4 regions of the Neobacillus sp. Fa239 genome follow, and region 2 is predicted to be linked to each of the others. Evidence: riboswitches for the same ligand, from Rfam matches in the RefSeq annotation. Region 2 holds a riboswitch; each other region holds the start of a gene.
The links. A riboswitch is a leader RNA that binds a small molecule or an ion and turns the genes downstream of it on or off. The one in region 2 is predicted to bind S-adenosylmethionine.

Region 1: linked by a shared signal. The riboswitch ahead of ACZ5XR_RS23080 (methionine ABC transporter ATP-binding protein) and the one ahead of metK (methionine adenosyltransferase) in region 2 are both predicted to bind S-adenosylmethionine.
Region 3: linked by a shared signal. The riboswitch ahead of mtnW (2,3-diketo-5-methylthiopentyl-1-phosphate enolase) and the one ahead of metK (methionine adenosyltransferase) in region 2 are both predicted to bind S-adenosylmethionine.
Region 4: linked by a shared signal. The riboswitch ahead of ACZ5XR_RS22620 (methionine biosynthesis PLP-dependent protein) and the one ahead of metK (methionine adenosyltransferase) in region 2 are both predicted to bind S-adenosylmethionine.

Annotation. Positions count from the first base shown of each region.
Region 1 is NZ_AP041611.1:4,640,095-4,645,848, forward strand. Features, by position in the region: gene ACZ5XR_RS23070 (MetQ/NlpA family ABC transporter substrate-binding protein) at 1-372, opposite strand, end outside; gene ACZ5XR_RS23075 (methionine ABC transporter permease) at 387-1,055, opposite strand; gene ACZ5XR_RS23080 (methionine ABC transporter ATP-binding protein) at 1,045-2,073, opposite strand; SAM riboswitch class I at 2,217-2,323, opposite strand; gene ACZ5XR_RS23085 (hypothetical protein) at 2,457-2,807, opposite strand; gene ACZ5XR_RS23090 (thioredoxin family protein) at 2,915-3,223, opposite strand; gene ACZ5XR_RS23095 (toprim domain-containing protein) at 3,234-3,590, opposite strand; gene gcvH (glycine cleavage system protein GcvH) at 3,781-4,164, opposite strand; gene ACZ5XR_RS23105 (arsenate reductase family protein) at 4,259-4,615, opposite strand; gene ACZ5XR_RS23110 (acyl-CoA dehydrogenase family protein) at 4,819-5,754, opposite strand, start outside.
Region 2 is NZ_AP041611.1:4,445,422-4,451,175, forward strand. Features, by position in the region: gene ACZ5XR_RS22000 (gamma carbonic anhydrase) at 35-553, shown strand; gene asnB (asparagine synthase (glutamine-hydrolyzing)) at 578-2,476, opposite strand; gene metK (methionine adenosyltransferase) at 2,601-3,803, opposite strand; SAM riboswitch class I at 4,006-4,159, opposite strand; gene pckA (phosphoenolpyruvate carboxykinase (ATP)) at 4,447-5,754, shown strand, end outside.
Region 3 is NZ_AP041611.1:1,230,984-1,236,737, forward strand. Features, by position in the region: gene ACZ5XR_RS05850 (PAS domain-containing sensor histidine kinase) at 1-171, shown strand, start outside; gene mtnK (S-methyl-5-thioribose kinase) at 236-1,435, opposite strand; gene ACZ5XR_RS05860 (carbon-nitrogen family hydrolase) at 1,513-2,427, opposite strand; gene ACZ5XR_RS05865 (aminotransferase class I/II-fold pyridoxal phosphate-dependent enzyme) at 2,409-3,593, shown strand; SAM riboswitch class I at 3,664-3,772, shown strand; gene mtnW (2,3-diketo-5-methylthiopentyl-1-phosphate enolase) at 3,846-5,057, shown strand; gene ACZ5XR_RS05875 (2-hydroxy-3-keto-5-methylthiopentenyl-1-phosphate phosphatase) at 5,054-5,725, shown strand; gene ACZ5XR_RS05880 (methylthioribulose 1-phosphate dehydratase) at 5,719-5,754, shown strand, end outside.
Region 4 is NZ_AP041611.1:4,556,776-4,562,529, reverse strand. Features, by position in the region: gene ACZ5XR_RS22630 (bifunctional homocysteine S-methyltransferase/methylenetetrahydrofolate reductase) at 1-1,775, opposite strand, end outside; gene metC (cystathionine beta-lyase) at 1,772-2,959, opposite strand; gene ACZ5XR_RS22620 (methionine biosynthesis PLP-dependent protein) at 2,959-4,071, opposite strand; SAM riboswitch class I at 4,233-4,348, opposite strand; gene ACZ5XR_RS22615 (lasso peptide isopeptide bond-forming cyclase) at 4,749-5,754, shown strand, end outside.

The DNA of each region.
Region 1 (5,754 bases), 190 kb from region 2:
TTTTTTCGAGTAAACACCAATCGGTTCAATGTGAATCCCGCCAGCATTAACAAAGCCATAACCAAATTGCTTATTTTGGGCATTTAAATAAGGAATGTGTTGGAAGTAGTTTGCATCAAGCTGCTTTGACTGCAATGCTTTGTTCGGTAAAATATAATCCTGAAATGTTTTAATGACTAAGTCAATTCCATCTTTTTTCAAAATAGGTTGTGCTTGACGTAAAATTTCAGCATGGGGAACACTTGAAGCTCCTACCACTAATTTTGTTAACCCTTTATCGCTGCTGCTTGAAGAATTGTTGCTGGATGTTCCGCATGCTGCTAATACAAGGGCTAATGATAACGCTAATACTAAACTAATCCATTTTTTCATGTTGACCTCACCTTTTATCTTTTATCTAATTTTTTTGTAAATGCATCACCAATAAACTGAATCACAAACACGATAATCAAAATAATAATCGTTGCCACAAAAGTGACATCATTTTGGTTTTGTTCAAAACCTTGCAGGTAGGCAAGATTCCCAAGACCTCCTGCACCAATGACTCCGGCCATGGCTGTATAGCTGACAAGAGCAATGGCGGTAACGGTAATACCTGAAACAAGCGCCGGCATCGATTCCGGCAACAGCACTTTCCAAATGATTGTGCCCGTTGTGGCACCCATTGACTTTGCCGCTTCAATAACGCCTTTATCAATTTCTCTAAGACCGATTTCAACCATTCTGGCATAGAACGGAGCTGCCCCAATAATCAGTGCTGGTAATGCTGCGGTTTCACCAATCATTGTCTTAAATAATAGGTTTGTAAAAGGAATTAATAAGACAATTAAGATAATGAACGGGATGGACCGAAAGACATTCACTATTGCACTAATGACCACGTTAATCGGCTTATTTTGCCACATATTCCCTGAAGATGTCAGGAATAGAATTAACCCAAGCAAGATTCCTAAAATAAAGGTTGCCAGTACCGAAACCGCAGTCATATAAAGCGTTTGGACTGTTGCCTCCCACATTGCCTGCCAATCGACATTCGGAAAATAATTACTGTTCATTTGTTACCACCTCCACGCCAACATTCTGCGTGCGAATAAAGTCAATGGCTTTATCGACTGCTTCCCGTCTGCCATCGAGATGAATGAACAGGGTACCATATGAACCACTTTGGGTTTGCGATATTTTCCCTTGCAGGATATTAACCGTCACATCATTCGCTCGGATTAGATTAGTGATCACCGGCTGTTCGGTCGCCTCCCCGATAAAGGTCAACTGAACGATTTGACCCGAATGATACCTCTCAAGAAGATGCTCGGCTGTTTCTTTCGTTTCTTCGGGCTCAGTAACCTGCTGAACAAATCTTTTGGTTATTGGAGCTTTTGGGTTCTTAAATACGTCCAGCACGTGACCAAGCTCAACAATTTTCCCGTTTTCCATGACTGCGACCCGATGGCAGATTTTACGGATAACATGCATTTCATGGGTGATTAACACAATCGTTAAACCTAATCTTTTATTAATATCAACGAGCAAATCCAAAATTGAATCTGTCGTTTGCGGATCTAGTGCTGAGGTTGCTTCATCGCATAGTAACACCTTCGGGCTATTCGCCAGCGCTCTTGCTATGCCGACTCTTTGCTTTTGTCCGCCACTTAGCTGCGATGGATAAGCATTTTCTCTTCCCTCTAAACCAACTAGTTTAATCAGTTCATTTACTCTTTTAGCTCTTTCCGGTCCTTTGACACCCGCTATTTCTAATGGGAAAGCAATATTTTCACTCACTGTCCTTGACCATAGCAGATTAAAATGTTGGAAAATCATGCTGATTTCTTGGCGAGCTTTCCTAAGATCACTGCCTTTGATTTGTGAAATAACTCGGCCAGCCACGGTAATAGATCCCTCAGAAGGAAGTTCCAGACCATTCAGCATACGAATTAACGTACTTTTCCCAGCTCCGCTGTAGCCAATTACACCGAAAATTTCTCCTTCGTTTATTTCCAGGTTGACATCATCTACTGCTTTTAACTGCCCCTGCTTCGATGGAAAAACCTTTCGGACATTTTTAATCGAAATCATTGAATCACCTTCTTTTATCCGTCAAATCCATTTACACAGTGTTCCTTAAATATAGGGTTTGAAATTTTTATTAAAACATTCTATTTTAGAAAAATAAAAATGCCTTTCTGCACAGGCAGAAAGGCATTATAAATAGAACCTTTCTCCCATCTCCCAAAGCAAATGCTTTGTGTGAATTGGCACCATTTCAATAAACATTGACGGTTGCCGGGCTTCATCGGGCACATCCCTCCACCTCTCTTGATAAGAGCTTTTCAACAACTATATTCAATTAACACGTTAAATGACTTAAGCAATTTTTTATCACGAAAGCAATCGTACCACGGAAAAAAATGAGTGTCAACGGAATTTTCTCATTTTCTGAAAAATTATTCTGGTATTTTTTAGGCTGAAGCAACGTCGGTCCCTTTTGTTAAATAAAAAAGCGACTCCAGCATGAGGATCCTTCTAAACGGTGCCACTATCGACAATTTCTCTCTTTTGACCAAGTTTCTTAATCGTTCCTTGCCGGTAAGGAGCTGCTCAATGGCTGAGAAATCACCATAAATTTCATATCTATTGAACATTTCCTCTGAATCGTGAAGCAATGTGATTTCGCCATTTTTTAAGGACAATGTGATGCTTTCGTTGTTTGAGATGAAGCTAATCATGATAGAATCCGTTTCTTTTATTAATTGAAGGACATGTCGATGTTCTTTTGTTTTAAGAAGAAAACAACGAATAGAATCAATCATTTCTCATCACTCCGGTCTATAGGCAATACTATCTATATTCCGTATAACACCAGGAATTCCTTTAATAATCGCTCGACAAAAAAAACAGATGTTTCGCATCTGTTTTTTTAGTTAAAATAATATTTTATTTTTTCTAGTAAGTAAGGAACTGAATGGAAAGCATACAATACCTCTGCCACCATTCCATTTTGAATGAACAATAGGCACGGAACACTTTCAACCGCGTGTGCCTTGGCGAGCTCTGGGTAGAAATTGATATTCATTTTCCCCATTGGGACTTGGACCATTTCCTCAATAATTTGAAGCATTCTCGAAGCAACCTGACAGGTACCGCATAATGGCGTATAAAAGTAAACAAGGCCGGATGATTGATTTTCCATGAATGAAGAGTATTCTTCTCTGTTCCATTCCTTCATAACAATTCGCTCAGCAATTCTCTAAATACTGGGTATGAACGTCAATATTTGCCCCAAGCAATACAGTGGCAAGATGATGTTCAGGGGCGGTGGCTACTTCACGATACATCCGGTCAATATAGATATGTTCCGCATGAGGAAATTCCCTTTTAAATTGTTTGCGCAGCTTTTCACCTGCTTCATCGGCATCCACCAGAATATAAACATCTTTGTCTTCAAGAAAATCAATCAGTTCATCTAATTTGGTTATACTGATCGTTCCATTTGTACAAATAATTTCAACCGGTTCCTTCACAATACTTTTTACCTTTTTTTTGTCTGATTTTCCTTCCACAATTAGAACCTTGTCAACATACGAGTCACTCATAATTAATCACCTTATAATGGAGTTGTTGGTTTAATGTTAACATATTCTACTTATACATATAACGTGTGTATCCCATTTATGAATGTTCGTCCAAAAATAATTAATTATTTTAGCTTACCCTTATCTTTTGATTGAAATAATGGTAAAAAAAAGAAAAGCACCTTCTAAAAAGGCGCTTCCCGTCCATTGATTAATCTTCATTAATCATTTCTTCATATTGTTCAGCAGACATTAACTTATCTAATTCGCTGTTATTAGATAATTCAATAACAATCATCCATGCTTTCTCATATGGAGATTCGTTAACAAATTCAGGGTTGTCACTTAAATCTTCGTTTATTTCAACCACCTTACCACTTACAGGTGCATAAAGTTCAGAAACTGTTTTAACGGATTCCACGCTGCCAAATGCTTCATCAGCAGTTACTTCATCGCCCACTTCAGGAAGTTCAACGAATACGATATCTCCTAGTTCGTGCTGTGCAAAATGAGTAATCCCAACACGTACTTTTTCCCCTTCAACCTTTACCCACTCATGCTCTTCTGAATAACGTAAGTCCTTTGGTGTGCTCATTACGAAAATCCCTCCATAAATTATTCTTAAATCTATCATCGATAAAAAAATCGATTTCCCTGTTTAATAATCGGAAAAGCACGCATTAAAACGCTTACAACCACGTTTTTTCATACTCTTCTTCTTTAAAACCAACCGTAACTTTATTCCCATCCGTTAAAATTGGTCTTTTGATTAACATCCCGTCTGAAGCCAATAAATCAAGCAGCTCGGCTTCAGTTGCAGATTTTAATCTGTCCTTAATACCTAATTCCCGATATTTTAGGCCACTGGTATTAAAGAATTTCTTTAATTCTAAACCGCTTTTTTGATAATAATCCTCCAGCTCAAGCTTTGAAGGGGGATTATCAGCAATATGTATTTCTTTGTAGGAAAGATGATGATCATCCAGCCATTTCTTTGCTTTTCGACAAGTACCGCATTTCGGGTACCAGTAAAAAATCATAGACATCTGTTTCACCGCCGATTTTTCCTTAATTAAACAAACGTAACAATTGAATATTACCACATTAAAGTCGAAATTCCTAATAGAAAAAAGCATAATAATACGACAATTTTAAATAAATATTGCATTTTTCCGCCATTCAAAATTGACAGGGGTCAGACCCCCGCTCCGGTAATGCGTTAAAGCGGCGGGGGTCTGGCCCCATTGAATTAAACTAGGTATCGTTCAGCTGCAATGATTACATCTGCTGCTTCGCGTTTTTTCACAATGACATTGGTTGGTGTGTGGCGGGTTAATTTTCTTAGCGAGGAGAGCATTATTCGAAGAATATCTCCATGTTCGATAGCCACCAAGGTTTCTTTGGCAATCTGCTCCAGTTCATTAAAGGCTTCTTGACAGAAAATCTGTGTGTAAAGAAGCTTTTGTTTGTTCTTTTCCAAACCTGCTTTTGCAATCGCTTTTTCCGTGCGTAACACAACAGATTCCATTGCATATGCATTCGAGATGAGGTCGGCTATGTTGGAAAGCACCTCTTGTTCTCTTTCAAGTGCTTTGCCATATTTTTGAGCCGCTAAACCAGCAGCCAATAAGCCAATTTTCTTGGCATTTCTTACTAAATATTTTTCCTGTGCAAGCGGCTCATCGCCTGGATCTTCCGGCATTAACATCATCAATTCTTCCTGTAGCTGTAATGCTTTTTGGAATAACGGCAACTCGCCTTTCATCGCCTTTTTCAAAAAGGTTCCGGGTACAAGGAGACGGTTGATTTCATTTGTTCCTTCAAAGATCCGATTGATCCGTGAGTCACGGTAGGCTCTTTCAATTGGGTACTCCTGCATGTAGCCGTATCCACCATGAATTTGCACGCCTTCGTCAACAACGTAATCAAGAACTTCACTTGCAAAGAATTTATTTAAGGAGCACTCAATCGCATATTCTGCAATCGAATTTGCGACTAATTTAATGTCCTTTGATTCCTCAGTTGATAGCTTGCCTTGGTTATCCTCATACAATCCTATCGTACGATACACGGAGCTTTCTGCTGCATAAATCTTCGATGCCAACGTACCGAATTTTTCTTTTGTCAGATTGAATTGAGAAATCGGCGTTTTGAATTGCTGGCGCCCATTTGCATACTTTACAGT
Region 2 (5,754 bases):
AATAAACTCATCATGTTAAAAGGAGCGAATTTTTATGATCTATCCCTATAAAGATAAAGATCCCGTGATCGCTGATTCTGCCTTTATTGCTGATTTTGTAACCATAACAGGCGATGTTACCATCGGGGAAGAATCAAGCGTCTGGTTTAATTCCGTGGTCCGCGGCGATGTTGCCCCGACGATCATTGGGAACAAAGTCAATATTCAGGACAATTCTGTTCTTCATCAAAGCCCTAATAATCCGCTTATATTAGAAGATGAAGTAACTGTAGGACATCAAGTGATTCTCCATAGTTGTATCATTAGGAAAAAGGCATTAATCGGCATGGGCTCCATCATCCTTGATAATGCCGAGATTGGCGAAGGGGCATTTATTGGAGCCGGAAGTCTTGTCCCTCAAGGAAAAAAGATTCCACCAAATACATTGGCATTTGGAAGACCTGCCAAAGTTATAAGGGAACTAACACCTGAAGATATAAAGGACATGGAAAGAATCTCAAGGGAATATGCAGAAAAAGCACAATTTTATAAATCACTGCAAAAAAATGAATAAAAACTAAGGGAGATTGTGTTTCCCTTAGTTTTTCGTGGTTAGAGGAATACCTGCAAATTGACGCTGAAAGGCATACTTTTCTTCGACAAAAACTTGATGCCATATAATGAACATAAGCCCTGTCCAAATTTTCCGGCTGTAATCGGCCTTTCCTCGGCAATGGTCCTCCAGGAGATTTAATAAATATTTTTTATTGATTAAATAATCCGTATTGCTTTCACGGATTATTTTTTTTGCCCAGTCATTCATTTCCTCCTTCAGCCAATGACGGATGGGGACAGGGAACCCGAGTTTTTTTCTGTTAAGGACATGATCTGGAACAATCCCTTCTACCGCTTTCCTAAGGATATACTTTGTCGTTCCATTCGCTGTTTTGAGACTTGCAGGGATTCTTGAAGCCGTCTCAAACACCGACTTGTCGAGAAAGGGAACCCGTAATTCAAGTGAATGAGCCATTGTCATTCGGTCGGCTTTAAGGAGAATATCACCTCGCAGCCAAGTGTGGATATCAATATATTGCATCCGATTCACAGGGTCATACTCTCGAGATTCCTCATAAAAGGGTTTTGTGATGTCAGTATATTTCAGACCTTCCTGATAAACAGTGAGTAATCCCTGTTTTTCTTCTTCTGAAAACATTTTCGCATTTCCAATATACCGCTTCTCCATTGGGGTCACGCCGCGCATAATAAAGTTTTTTCCTTTTACACCATCTGGCAGCATTCCTGCCGTCCAATACAGAAATTGTTTTACAGCACCGGGCACCTTATTAAATACTTCCAACGATTGCGGTTCCCGATAAATATTGTAGCCGCCAAACAGTTCATCCGCTCCTTCACCTGAGAGAACAACCGTCACGTGTTTCCTCGCCTCTCGAGCAACAAAATACAGTGGAACACAGGCCGGGTCTGCTAAGGGATCATCCATATGCCAGATGATTTTCGGGAGCTCCTTCATGTATTCTTCCGGGGTGATACAATAGCTGATATTTTCTACCCCAAGCTTTTCAGCCGTTTCCTTCGCCACATCAATTTCACTGTATCCATTCCGGTCAAACCCTACCGAAAATGTTTTTATGGATGGATGAAACTCTTTCGCGATTGAAACAATGATTGAAGAATCAATACCGCCTGAAAGAAAGGAGCCAACAGGTACGTCACTGCGCATATGGATTTTCACTGAATCCATTAAGACCCTTTTAATCTCACTCACAAAATCTGATTCGGATCCTTTTACGGGTGCAAATCGGGCTTTCCAATATTGCTTGATTTTCATAGGAGAACCAATTTTTTTTGTAAAATAGTGCCCGGGCTCAAGTTTATTGATTCCGGCGGATAAGGTATTGGGCTCCGGCACAAATTGATAGGTAAAATAGTGCTGCAAGGCCTGGAAATTTAGCACATCATTTTGAAGTGCTAGCAGGATGCTTTTTTTCTCCGAGGCAAAAAAGGTTCTGTCATCATCTTCAAAATAAAAAAATGGTTTTATGCCGAAGGGATCTCTTGCCCCAAAAAGGTGTTGCTCCTGTTTATCCCAAATGACAAACGAGAACATCCCGCGGAGCTTTTCAACGGCCCTCTCTTTAAAATGGCTGTAAAGAGCTACGATCACTTCCGTATCAGAATGGGTTGCAAACTGCAGTCCTTCTTTTAAAAGCTCTTCTCGCAATTCCACATAGTTATATACCTCACCATTAAAAATAATCCAATATCGCTCATTTTCATAGGTAAGCGGCTGATGTCCGGACTCAATATCAATAATACTTAAGCGGCGAAACCCGAATTGAATATGCTCGTCATAATAAAATCCATCATCATCCGGGCCACGATGGGTAATGATATCGTTCATATTTTTAAATAGATGTTTTTGATTTTCCCGGTAGCTTTGCGTTTGTTCATGAACGCAGCCAATAAAACCACACATGATTACCCAACACTCCCAATCTGGAATTCCAATATAATTAAGATATTATCCAGTTTTCACCTGTTTTAGAATCCTTAGTCAAATAAAAAGGGAGCTGCATGAAAAAATGCAACTCCCTGCTATATTATCGATTAGAAGCTTGTTCACGTAACTTGTCTGCTTTATCTGTACGCTCCCAAGGAAGGTCAACATCAATACGGCCAAAATGACCATATGCAGCCGTTTGTTTGTAAATTGGGCGGCGAAGGTTCAGCATATTGATGATACCCGCTGGACGCAGGTCAAAGTTTTCACTTACTAAATCCACCAATACCTCTTCACTTACTTTCCCTGTACCAAATGTATCAACCGAAATGGAAACCGGTCTAGCGACACCGATTGCATAAGCCAGCTGTACTTCACACTTTTCTGCAAGTCCGGCTGCAACAATATTTTTTGCAACGTAGCGGGCTGCATATGCCGCAGAACGGTCAACTTTTGTAGGATCCTTACCAGAGAATGCACCGCCGCCATGACGAGCATATCCGCCATACGTATCAACGATGATCTTACGTCCTGTTAAGCCGGCATCCCCTTGTGGTCCGCCAATAACGAAACGGCCTGTTGGGTTAATGAAATATTTTGTGTTTTCATCGATTAGTTCACTTGGAACTACCGGATTAATAACATATTCCTTTAGATTGCGTTGAATTTGCTCCAAGGCAATTTCAGGATGGTGCTGAGTAGAGATTACGATGGTGTCAATCCGTACAGGTTTATCATTTTCATCATACTCAACCGTTACTTGGGTTTTACCATCTGGACGCAGATAAGGAAGAATCTCTTCTTTACGAACCTCTGTTAAACGACGGGCAAGCTTATGTGCAAGAGAAATTGGAAGAGGCATAAGCTCTTTTGTTTCATTACAAGCAAAACCAAACATTAGACCTTGGTCCCCTGCACCAATTGCTTCAATTTGTTCATCAGACATTTGACCTTCACGAGCTTCAAGTGCCTGATCAACACCCATCGCAATGTCAGCTGATTGTTCGTCAATAGAGGTTAATACAGCACAAGTCTCAGAATCAAAGCCGTATTTAGCACGATTGTATCCGATCTCTTTTATCGTTTCACGGACAATTTTTGGAATATCCACATAAGTAGAAGTTGTGATTTCCCCTGCTACAAGGACTAAACCAGTGGTTACGGAAGTTTCTGCCGCAACACGGGCATTCGCATCCTTGGCTAAAATCGCATCTAAAATCGAATCAGAAATTTGGTCACAAATCTTGTCAGGATGACCTTCAGTTACTGATTCAGAAGTAAACAAACGACGTTTTGTTGACATCTGAATTCCTCCTAAAAATGAAATAATATGATACGGAACTCATTCCCTTAGTAGTATGAAGTTAATAGGGGGTTTTTATGAAAAACAATCCCTAGTGTATTTTCACAATGGAAATAAATGATTAGCGAATTAACTGCACAAAATACAAAAAACCTTTCCATTATGAGGAAAGGTTGAAAGCAAAAGATTTGCGCGCCTTTCACTCTTATCGTCCAAGGTCAAGCCTTGCTTCAGGTTTAGCACCTTTGCTCGGAAAATGTGATGGAATAATAAAGCAATTCCGTTGTTGATCATTTTCGTTGTTGCAGGTTGCTGGGTTTCATAGGGCCTGTCCCTCCACCAGCTCGGGATAAGAGAGTATCCGTTCAATTTTCAATCTTACCCCACGCTGTCGAACAATGTCAATAATTTTTTTGAAAAGAATCTTAATTAAAAATTGCCCAATCACTCATACTAAATTCGCATTGTTTCATATAAAAGAAGCATAATCCTATGTAAATTATCATTAATTTTGCCTAATTTTATAATTGTGGTATTGAAGTCAATTATTTTATTAATTAGTATAGACTATTAAAATAAATGTGTTATACTTTTTACCAAGAAGAGATCATTTAAAAAACTTAAAAAAGGAAGGATTCTTAAAATGAATTCAGTTCATATTCCAAACGGGTTAAAACAATTACTGAGTGAAAGCCATGTCCAGACCCAGTTATCCGTACCTCAACTTGTTGAAAAAATTTTACTCCGCAATGAGGGGACCTTATCCTCAACCGGTGCCATCCGGGTTTCCACAGGAAAATATACAGGACGTTCACCAAAAGACAAATTTATTGTTGTTGAGGAATCCACTAAAGATAAAATCGACTGGGGAAACAATCAGTCCATTTCCGAAGAAGCTTTTACAAACCTTTATCATAAAGTTCTAGACTATTTAAAAGATAAAAATGAGATTTTTGTTTTTAAAGGGTTTGCTGGTGCTGATAAAAAGACTCAGCTTCCGATTCAAGTAATAAATGAATATGCCTGGCATAATTTGTTTGTCCATCAATTATTTATTCGTCCGAATGAGGAAGAGATGTTATCCCATGATCCAGGGTTTACGGTTATTTCTGTGCCTGACTTTAAAGCGAACCCAGCTGTTGACGGGACAAACTCCGAAACTTTTATTATCATCTCTTTTGAACAGCGTACTGTTTTAATTGGCGGTACAGAGTATGCAGGAGAAATGAAAAAATCTATTTTCTCTGTCATGAACTATTTGCTTCCTGAAAATAATATTTTATCGATGCATTGTTCAGCCAATGTAGGGCAAGAAGGCGATGTGGCCCTTTTCTTTGGGCTATCCGGAACAGGAAAAACGACTCTATCAGCCGATCCTACCCGCCGTCTCATTGGCGATGATGAACATGGCTGGTCGGCTAACGGTGTCTTTAATATCGAGGGTGGCTGTTACGCGAAATGCATTAACCTAACGAGGGAAAAGGAACCGCAGATTTTTGACGCCATTCGCTTTGGTACAGTATTAGAGAATGTGACCATCAATCCTGAATCAAGGGTCGCTGATTACGATGATGGGACATTAACGGAAAATACAAGAGCAGCATATCCAATCCAAGCGATTGATAATATCATTCTTCCAAGCATTGCCGGTCATCCTAACACGATCGTATTCTTGACTGCAGATGCCTTTGGCGTATTGCCGCCAATCTCTAAACTGACAAAGGAACAAGCCATGTATCACTTCTTAAGCGGCTATACTTCCAAGCTGGCCGGTACAGAACGCGGAGTAACCGCACCGGAAGCAACATTCTCAACATGTTTTGGTGCGCCATTCCTTCCGCTTCGTGCCACTCGGTATGCGGAAATGCTCGGCAAAAAAATACTTGAACATGGAGCAAATGTATTTCTCGTTAATACCGGCTGGACCGGCGGTGAATATGGCGTTGGGAAC
Region 3 (5,754 bases), 2.5 Mb from region 2:
AAATTAAAAAAACTTGGTGAACCTTTTTATACGACCAAAGAAAGAGGTACCGGCCTGGGACTTATGGTCAGTTATAAAATCATCGAAGAGCATAAAGGGAATATACAAATCGATAGTGAAGTCGGAAAAGGGGCTACTTTCCATATTTCCGTACCAATAAATAATAAATGATTAATTAGGAAAAACACTTCTTGGCAGAAGTGTTTTTCCTAATTAAATGAAATAAGAGGCTGTTTTAAACAGCCTCATTATTTATGGTTTCTTTAACAGTGCTAATGAAAAGGTCAAGAGCGTTTAGCTCTTTTCGTTTTTTGATAAGGATCCTTCCCAGTTCCAATGTTTTACGTTTTGCCACCAGTCTTGCTTGTGTATCGCTTATTTGATCCAAATCGGCTACATGTGCAAGCCCAATCGTTCTTCGGATTAACTCACACCCGGCAAAGCCAAGTGCATCCTCAAAATATTTATTTAACACGTAAGATAGGAATGGACTGGATTTTGAAAGCTCCTCTTTATTTTCTGTTTCCCATAAACGGGAATATTCTGCTTCAAAGACATTCCAAACTGTTTCCACATGGTTAATAAAAAGACCACGGTGATTTTCATTTGTGATGGCCTGAAAAAGGAGATTCGCAAATACTTGACCGATATCGAAACCTGCAGGTCCATAGAAAGCAAATTCCGGGTCAATTACTTTTGTTTCAGAATCATCTGCAAAAACACTGCCAGTATGCAGGTCTCCATGAAGGAGAACTTCAGCCTCGGTTAAAAAGCTTTTCTTTAATATCGCGACATGAACCTTTAGGTCATCATCGTTCCAAAGTGATTCGACATCAACGCGCAGCTCCTCCTCAAATTCATTGGTTTCCGCGTTAAAATAGGGATCAGTGAAAATTAGATCCTCGGTAATTTTACAAAGCTCGGGATTGATAAACTGTCGAACCTGTTCTTTTTTTAATGTTGGGCTTAATGCGTAATCGGATGTATAAAATAATGTCCTCGCCAGATATTCTCCAATATGATTAGAAATGAGCGGATAAGTCTCACCATTTATAAAGCCTGTCCTTGCAATGGATAGATGTGAGAGGTCTTCCATTACCGTTACCGCTAAAAAATCATTTGTAAAATAAACTTCTGGTACATAATCCGGTACAATTGCCCTGAATATTTTTAACGCATCCGCTTCAATTTTTGCCCTTTTAATCGTAAGCGGCCAGCTTTCCCCTACAACTTTTGCGTATGGAAGGGCCTGTTTGATAATAATACTCTTCCCATGGTGCGCATCCACTAGATGAAAGACTAGATTAAGATTTCCATCACCAATTTCCTGGCAGATAATGTCTGCATCATCGGCAAATATATTTAATGCTCGTCCAAGTTCAGAGGCAGTAGCTTCAGTTAGACGCTCGTAGGTTTCTTGATTAAGTATGCTCATATTGAGTTCCCCTAATTTTTTCAATTTGCTAAAAATAATATCAGTTTCAGATTGGAAGTGTCAATATATTTTGAATATTATTTATAAAATTCTGGTTTCCTATCCTCAAAAATCGGAATCTGTTTACGGATTTCTTTCACAAGTTCCAGGTTAATTTCAGCCATTAAAATTTCTTCATTTTCTTCTGCCTCGGCCAAAACCTCCCCCCATGGGTCGATGATCATGGAATGACCAGCAAACTGGTTGGCAGGATCGCTGCCTGAGCGGTTACATGCGATAACAAAGCATTGATTTTCAATGGCTCTGGCAATTAATAAAGCACGCCAATGTGATAGCCTTGGAGCAGGCCATTCTGCTACGACAAATAAGGCTTGCGCTCCAAAGGCTGTATGAGCACGAATCCATTCCGGAAAACGGATGTCATAACAGATGACCCCAGCAAACTGGTGGTGATCCAGTTGAAACAACCCCTTTTCTGTTCCAGCATTAAGATAAAGATGTTCATCCATAAGCTTAAATAAATGCAATTTCCTATATTGATGGATCAGTTCACCGTTATTGTTGATAATTAAAAGTGTATTATTCACTCCATTTTCACCTTGATCAGCCACAGAGCCCCCGACAAAATGAACATGATATTTTTTTGCTGCTTTGACGAGAAATTCAATTGTTTGAAGCGCATCTGGATCAGCAATGTTCTCAAGTCGGGTCAAGTCATACCCGGTGGTCCATAATTCCGGAAGGACTATAATGTCCGGTTTTTCTGACATCGCTTTTTCTATTAATTTTTCAGCCGATTGATAGTTTTTAGCAGGTTCACCAAATGCAATATCCATTTGCAGGCAAGCAATTTTCAAGTTCATGAAACTTCCCCCTAATATGAATTTCAGAATTTTTACTTTACAAGCTGATATAAAAGTTATATCATTTGTCACTAGAATTTCAACTTTAAAATGATGAGCAGGTGAAATAAATGAACCTTTTTCCACCATCCGATTTATTAAACAATCTTCCAAAGCAATTTTTTGCCGCTCTTGTCAAAAAAGTGGGGCAGTTTATTGAAGCAGGCCATGATGTGATTAATTTAGGGCAGGGAAATCCCGATCAGCCCACACCCATTCATATTGTGAAAAAACTTCAGGAAGCGGCTGAAAACCCTCTGAATCATAAATATCCCCCATTCCAAGGCTTTCGTTATTTAAAGCAGGCTGCAGCCGATTTTTATCAAAGGGAATATGGGGTGACGATTAATCCGGATAAGGAAGTCGCGATTTTGTTTGGGGGAAAAGCGGGCTTAGTCGAGATTCCTCAATGTCTCTTAAATCCTGGCGAGACAATCCTTGTTCCGGATCCAGGATATCCGGATTACTGGTCGGGTGTCGCACTTGCAAAGGCAGCAATGGTTACAATGCCGCTAAAAGAACAAAACGATTTTTTACCCGATTACAATGAGCTTTCAGAAGAAGACTTGGCTAAGGCAAAATTAATGTTCCTCAATTATCCAAATAATCCTACAGGAGCAATAGCTACGAAGGAATTTTTTGTTAACACCATAAACGTCGCGAAAAAGAACAATATTTGTGTTGTACATGATTTTGCATATGGAGCCATTGGTTTCGATGGTCAACGCCCGCTAAGCTTTTTACAGGTTGAAGGAGCAAAAGAAGTGGGCATTGAAATTTATACACTGTCTAAAACTTATAATATGGCGGGCTGGCGTGTAGGCTTTGCTGTCGGAAACAGCAGTGTAATTTCAGCCATCGAATTATTACAGGACCATTTATATGTCAGTTTGTTCGGAGCCGTTCAAGAGGCCGCAGCGGAAGCGTTAAATGGTTCCCAGGAATGTGTAAGGGAACTAAATCAACTTTACGAGAGAAGAAGAAATATTCTAATCGATGGCCTTCATTCGATCGGATGGAAGGTGACGGCGCCAAAAGGCTCATTTTTTGCATGGCTGAAAGTACCGGACGGTCTTACATCAGAACAATTTGCTGATTTACTCCTTGAAAAGGCGCATATCATGGTCGCACCCGGAATTGGGTTTGGGGAATACGGTGAGGGCTATGTTAGGGTAGGGCTGTTAACTTCAGAGGAACGTCTTGGAGAAGCAGTGAGAAGAATAAGTTTATTAGAAATTTTTAATAATTTGACTTGACAGAATATTCATTTCTTGGGATAATGCAAAATAGTTAACAACATTTTAATGTGAATAAATACGAATCGTTTTCTTATCAAGAGCAGGCGGAGGGACCAGCCCGATGAAGCCCGGCAACCGACTTAAACTAGTTTTAAGCACGGTGCTAATTCTTGCAGCGAAAAGCTGATAGATGAGAAGATGTTAGTTATCGTTACTAACCTCTTCTTTTTGAAGAGGTTTTTTATGTTTTAAGGGAAAGGGAGATCAAATTTGAGTGAAATTATTGCCTCATATTTACTACATAATGAAAAAAATCCAGGAAAAAAAGCTGAAGAAATTGCATTAGGCTTAACAGTAGGCTCGTGGACGAATTTACCTGAATTGGAACAAAACCAATTGAGAAAACACAAGGGCAGGGTCGTTTCGATTGAAGGGCTTGAAGTGAAGGAAGATCAATCACTGATTCGGATTGCCTATCCGACGGTCAATTTTTCAAACGATTTGCCGGCTATCCTCACGACTGTTTTTGGAAAACTGTCACTAGACGGCAAAATTAAGTTAGTGGATTTACAATTTGATGATTTCTTAAAGGCACAGTTTCCTGGGCCGCGATTTGGCATTAATGGCATCCGCAGCAAACTTGGTGTTTTTGATAGACCTTTGTTAATGAGTATTTTTAAAGGAGTGCTCGGAAAAGATCTTACATTTTTAACAGAACAGTTAAAACAGCAAGCCCTTGGCGGTGTGGACATTGTTAAGGATGATGAAATCCTTTTTGAAAACGAGCTGACACCATTTGAAAAAAGAATAGTTGAAGGGAAAAAGGTTTTAAAAGAGGTATATGACGAGACAGGGCATCGGACCTTGTATGCTGTAAACCTTACTGGAAGAACCTCCAAGCTAAAGGAACAAGCAAGGAAAGCCGCAGAGCTTGGAGCTGATTTATTATTGTTCAATGTATTCTCTTATGGACTGGATTGTCTGCAGGAATTACGGGAGGATGATGGAATCGCCCTGCCTATAATGGCCCACCCGGCCTTTAGCGGAGCATTGACATCCTCTTCAGAATACGGGGTTTCCCATGGCTTATTACTTGGAAAACTTGTTCGCTACGCAGGGGCTGATTTGTCGTTATTTCCATCCCCATACGGGACCGTGGCTTTAGAAAAATCTTCAGCACTATCTATAGCGGAAGAATTAACTGTAGAAGATTGTTTTAAACAGACATTTCCTGTACCGTCCGCTGGGATTCATCCTGGATTAGTGCCATTATTGATTCGAGATTTTGGAATTAATTCTGTGATCAATGCCGGAGGAGGAGTACATGGACACCCGGCAGGTGCACGTGGGGGAGGTCTTGCCTTCCGACAAGCAATCGAATCTATTCTTTTAGGCCGAACTCTTGCTGCTGGCGCAGAACAATACTCTGAGCTGGACATAGCCCTTAAATTGTGGGGAAATGCCGAGGTAACAGCAAAATGACCAATCCGGTGATTTATTGCGACTTTGACGGTACGGTTACGGAAAGTGATAACATCATAGCTCTCATGAAAAAATTCGCTCCTGAAGGTTGGGAAACCATCAAAGATCAAATTTTAGCCAGAGAACTTTCGATTAGTGAAGGAGTAGGAAGATTATTTTCCCTCATTCCAACTAAATGGAAGGAAGAAATAACCGCTTTTGCGATTGAAAATGCAAAGATTCGTCCTGGTTTTAAAGAATTTGTAGATTTTGCGAGAAGTGAAGGAATTCCGCTTTACATTGTAAGCGGTGGAATTGATTTTTTTGTGTATCCCATTTTAAACAATTACGGTCCATTTGATGGAATCTATTGTAATGAGTCTGATTTTTCAGGGGATCGAATCAAAATTCTTTGGCCCTATCAATGCGATTCCTTTTGTCAGCATGACTGCGGTTGCTGCAAACCAAGCATTATTAGAAAACTTACAAATAAAGACAGCTTTACGATTGTGATCGGTGATTCCGTTACAGACTTAGAGGCAGCAAAACATGCAGACTTTGTGTTAGCAAAGGATTTGCTTCAAGAAAAATGTGAAGAATGGGAAATCAACCATCAAGGTTTTTCTACCTTCTATGATTGCATTGCTGAAATAAAAAAGAGAATTGAGGTGGGGAAGATAAAATGTTAAAAGATAGATGGACTGAATTGGCAGATGTT
Region 4 (5,754 bases), 110 kb from region 2:
TAGCGTAAAAATGGCGTAATTAAGTAAATTCCGTTAAATAGATCAAGTGCTGCATCAATTAGTGATTTCGTAATAGCAATCCCTTCGCGCACTGCTTGAAGCGGGTTATCATTCAATTTTTCCATCCGGCTACGAATCGAATCGTCAATCTTGATTCCCGGCACTTCGTTATGAAGGAACTCCGCATTTTTACTGCTTAACAGCGGCATTAAACCTATATAGATGGGTGCTTCTAAATGTTTCGTATTTTCATAGACTTCAAGCAATTTTTTTTCTGAATAAACCGGCTGCGAAATAAAATAATCAGCCCCAAACTGAATCTTTTTCTCAAGCCTCTTCACCGCCTTTTCGAGTGTGCGGACATTTGGATTAAAGGCAGCTGCGATACTGAAAGCTGTTTTTTGCCCAAGGTCTTTTCCGGAAAAAGAAAGACCTTCATTCAGCTGCTTAATCATTTGAATCAGCTCAAATGAGGAAACATCATATACGGACGATGCACCCGGAAAATCACCGACACGGGCAGGGTCACCGGTTATGGCTAGGACATCATTCAAACCTAAGGTATGGAGCCCCATCAGATGGGATTGCAGTCCAATGAGATTGCGGTCGCGGCAGGCAATATGAATGAGCGGCCTCATCCCTAATTTTTCTTTTGTTAAATACCCTAATGCTTCATTGGAGATTCGAACGGTTGCTAGGGAATTGTCCGCCAAAGTAATCGCATCAATGCCCGCTTCTTTAAGAGCCTTAGCTCCCTCGAAGAATTTTGTCGTATCCAGTTTTCTAGGTGGGTCTAATTCCACAATAACGGAAGGCTGTTTCTTCACTAACTCCTGTAGGGGAGGGTAGTCCCTTTCTGGTGTTGGTGATTCGACAATAATCTTCCGTTGTTTTAATTTTACGACTTTTTCGGTAATAGGAACAGTATTCTTTAATTCTGTAGCAAATGCCCGAATATGTTCCGGTGTCGTACCGCAGCATCCGCCAAGCAAGCGGACACCTTCATTGCGGAAGGCTATAGCGGATTTCCGAAAATACTCCGCATCCCCCTCATAATGAAATTTTCCGTCTGTATAGGTTGGAAGGCTGGCATTTGGATAAGCAGAAAGAAAAGCATGCTTTGGAAGTTCAATCTGCTCAAAGGTTAACAACATATGATGCGGACCGAGTCGGCAATTAAGTCCAATGACATCAGCGCCAAGACTTTCCAATCTTTTTAAAGCATCATTTACTGGTGTTTGGTTCTGTAAAATTCCCGGCTCTTGCAGAGATACTTGGGCAATAATCGGCAGCTTTGTTTCCTTCCTTGCGATGGTTAGAACCGTTTCCAGTTCCTCCAAATCATAAAAGGTTTCAAGCAACAAGCCATCCACGCCTTCAAGCAAGAGGCAGTACAATTGTTCACGAAAGCTCCGCTTAATTTCTTCTATAGTAACAGTGCTTGGTTTAATACCGCGGTTGCCGCCGATTGTTCCTATTACATAGGCATTTGATTGGGCGGCCAATTTGGCATTGCGGACAGCGGCACTGTTAATTTCCTTGACCGAATCCTCGAGGCCGTAGCGCTGCAGTTTTAAATAATTGGCTGCATACGTATTGGTCTGGATAACATCAGCACCAGCCTCGATATACGCTTTATGGATATTTTGGATTTGCATTGGCTCCGAAAGATTCAATTCTTCGAAACAGCAATCAGTGCCGTACGAGTAAAGAAGGGTCCCCATCGCTCCATCGGCGATTAAAATTTGATTTTCTAATTTTTCTAAAAAACTCATGATGACTCTCCTCTAAGTGGTACCAATTCTTTCACCTGCTGTAATGCCCACGAAAAATCTTTAATCAGATCATCAGGATTTTCAAGACCGACTGATAAGCGGATCAAGCTGTTGGTAATCCCGCGTTTTTCCCGTTCTGCCTGCGGCATCGCAGCATGCGACATCTTGGCCGGGTAGGATAAAATGGATTCCACCGCACCAAGGCTAACCGCAAATACAGGGATTTGGACATTCTCGACAAAGGATCGAAGTGCTTCTTCATCCTCTAATTCAAAGGATAAAACGGCCCCAGGACCGGCAGCCTGCTGTTTTTGCAAATCATGCTGCGGATGGCTTTCAAGGGCAGGGAAATAGACCCGTTTGATCAGTGGATGCGAATTTAGAAATTCTGCTATTTGGACAGCGGCCTTTTGCGATTGCTCCAACCGGACATGAAGGGTTTTTATCCCCCTAAGAACCAGCCAGGCGTCCTGAACACCAAGAACGGCACCAAAGGAATTTTGTAAGAAGCCAAGCCGTGCTGCTAAACTTTCATCTTTTACAACGGCAAGACCTGCGACAACATCGCTATGTCCTGATAAAAATTTTGTGGCACTGTGAAGCACAACATCCGCACCAAGCTCCAGAGGTCTTTGTAAAGCAGGTGTTAAAAATGTATTATCAACAAAGGTTAAGGCGTTCACTTCTTTTGCCAATTCAGAAATCGCTTGGATATCGGTCACTTTTAATAAGGGATTTGAAGGTGTTTCCACATAAAAAGCTTTCGTATTCGGCTGAATTGCCTGCTTTACTTGATGTATATCAGTCATATCCACAAAGGTATGTTCAATTCCGTAACGGGTTAATACTTGTGTTACCATTCGGAATGTACCGCCGTACACATCCTCGGTAATCACGATATGGTCGCCAGCTGAAAGCAGCAGGAACGCTGTTGAGATCGCTGCCATTCCCGATGAAAAGGCAAATCCTCTTGTTCCGCCTTCAAGTTCAGCAATCACCTCTTCCAATGCTTCCCGCGTCGGGTTCAAACTACGACTATAGTCATATTTGCCAAACTGATCAATATCAAATTGATGAAAGGTGGATGCGTGCTGGATCGGCACACTGACAGCACCCGTAACTGCATCAATTTTATGCCGATTATGAAGGAGCCTCGTTTCAAAACAATATGCTTCGTTTTCCATTAAACTCTCACTCCTTCTTTAATATTGGCAAATGCTAGCTCCAAGTCGTTAATAAGGTCTTCAGCATCCTCTATTCCTACAGAAAAACGCAATAAGCGATTGCAAACTCCTGCTGCAATTCGAACCTCTTCCGGAATATCTGCATGTGTTTGCGTGGCAGGGTAAGTGATAAAGCTTTCAGTCCCACCAAGGCTTTCAGCAAACGAAATCAATGAGAGTCCTTGCAAAAATGGATTGACCCATGTTTCCTCTTTTAAACGGAAGGAAAGCATTCCCCCTTTTCCGGGGTATAAAACATCAGTGACGCCTTCATGCTTTGAAAGGAATTCTGCTACTTGCTTAGCATTTTTTTCATGCTGTTTCATTCTAAGTGATAATGTTTTCATACCACGCATTAACAGCCAGGAGTCAAATGGACTGAGAACGGCACCTGCTCCGTTATGATGGAAGGCGAGCGCTTCACATAGATCTTTTCCTTTAGCAACAATGAGGCCTGCAAGTACATCATTATGGCCACCCAAATATTTGGTCGCACTGTGGATGACAATATCAGCACCAAGCTTGATCGGTTGCTGCAGAACAGGAGTATAGAAAGTATTGTCAACAATCAGCAATAATCCGTGTTTCTTGGCGATTTTCGAAACCTCGACAATATCCGATTGCTGCATGAGGGGATTCGTAGGAGTTTCAAGAAAGATGGCCTTCGTTTTAGGGGAAATCTTACTTTCAATCTCACTAGGACAACATGTATTCACATATTGACATGCCAATCCCCATTTTTTGTAGCCTTGCTCCAATAATCGGTACGTTCCACCGTATAAATCTTCACTAACTAGCCATTCATCCCCTGATTGAAATAAAGAAAGAATTGTAAGGATAGCTGCCATTCCCGAACTGCAGGCAAAACCTTGATCCCCGTCTTCCAAATCAGCAATCGTCTTTTCAAGAAGCTGTCGTGTTGGATTTCCTGTCCGTGAATAATCAAACCCTGTTGATTGCCCGATTCCTTCGTGGCGGTAAGCTGTAGAAAAATAAACAGGAGGATTCACCGTTCCTGTTACGGTTTCACTGCGATTTCCAATCTGAGCAAGCTTCGTTTCAATTTTGTACATTTCTAATCACTCCTCCTAGGTATCTAAAAAATTACTTTTTTATTAATTCTCCATAGTCTTATGTCTTGTTGATTCATCGCAGTAATCCGTTAAAGGGACAATATAATAAAAAAGCCTTCTATAAGAAGAAGACTTTTGTCAGTGTGACTGGTTCGTCATTCTTCTTATCTTGCAAATTAATTAATAATTTGCAGGACTTAGCACCTTTTCAATGAACAAGCCATTGAAGGTTGCTGAGGCGTCAAAGGGCCATTCCCTCAACCTCTCTTGATAAGAAATAAATATTTAGATTATTTATAAAATTTACTACAAATTGCGTGGGGTGTCAATTTGTTTTTTTAAAAATAAGAATTTCCGGTCAGAAAAAATAAACTAATTTATTTCCAATAAACTAGTTGACACCAAATAAAAGAGATGATAATTTTGATATACGGATTGTTCTTAATAAAGAACCTAATGATAAACAAAGCGATAAGTTTAGTAATATCTACTCGTTCATTTATCTGAAAATCAAGAGAGATTAATTTATTATTATAATTCTATGGGTAATTGTGCATTTGGTGTTCTATTTAAAGAACCTATTAATAAAGTTATAATTATAATTTCAAGATGAAATTTATAGCATAAAGCATGTAGAAATATACATACAGGCTTGTAAAGTTTGGCAGGAGGAAAAGATGAGCGCTATTGCTGGAATTTATCATTTAAACGATGAACCTATAAATCTTGAACATGGGATGCGAACGATGAAGGAATTGGAGAAATTCCCTGCAGATGATGTTCAAACATGGCATAGTGACAAAGTCTTTCTTGGCTGCCATGCCCAGTGGATTACCCCGGAATCCATTGGAGAAAAGCTTCCGTATTTTGATCAGGAAAGAAAGTTGGCCATAACAGCAGACGCAATTATTGATAATAGGGAAGAATTATTTGAAAAGCTACAAATTAAGAAATCCAAACAAAAATTAATAACTGACAGTGAGCTTATTCTACTTTCCTATGATAAATGGGGTGAGGATGCTCCAAAGTATTTAGTTGGAGATTTTGCTTTTGTGATTTGGGACGAGAGAGAACAGAAACTTTTTGGTGCTAGGGACTTTTCTGGAGCTAGGACACTATACTTTTATCGCAATCAACAATATTTTGCGTTTTGTACAGTCATATATCCACTATTATCTTTTCCTAATATAAAAAAAGAATTAAATGAAAAGTGGCTTGCAGAATATCTGGTAATTGGCGGAATGATTGACGCAGTTGATGCCTCAAAAACTCCTTATAAAAATATTGATCAGATTCCTCCGTCCCATAGCTTTACAGTTAAGAAAGGCAATATTAATTTAACTAGGTATTGTACTATGACTCAAGGGGTAAGGTTGAAATTAAAGTCAGATGAAGATTATATTGAAGCTTTTCAGGAAGTATTTCATAGAGCTGTTACGTCAAGGTTGAGGACTTATCGTAAAGTGGGATCCCAATTAAGTGGAGGATTGGACTCTGGAACTGTTGTTAGTTTCGCAGCTAAAGCACTAAAAAAAGAACACAAAACATTACACACTTTCAGTTATATCCCTCCAAATGATTTTAAAGATTTTACACCTAGGTATTTGTTGGCAGATGAAAGGCCATATATTAAAGCCACAGTACAACACGTTGGAGGAATTGAAGATCACTATTTAGATTTTG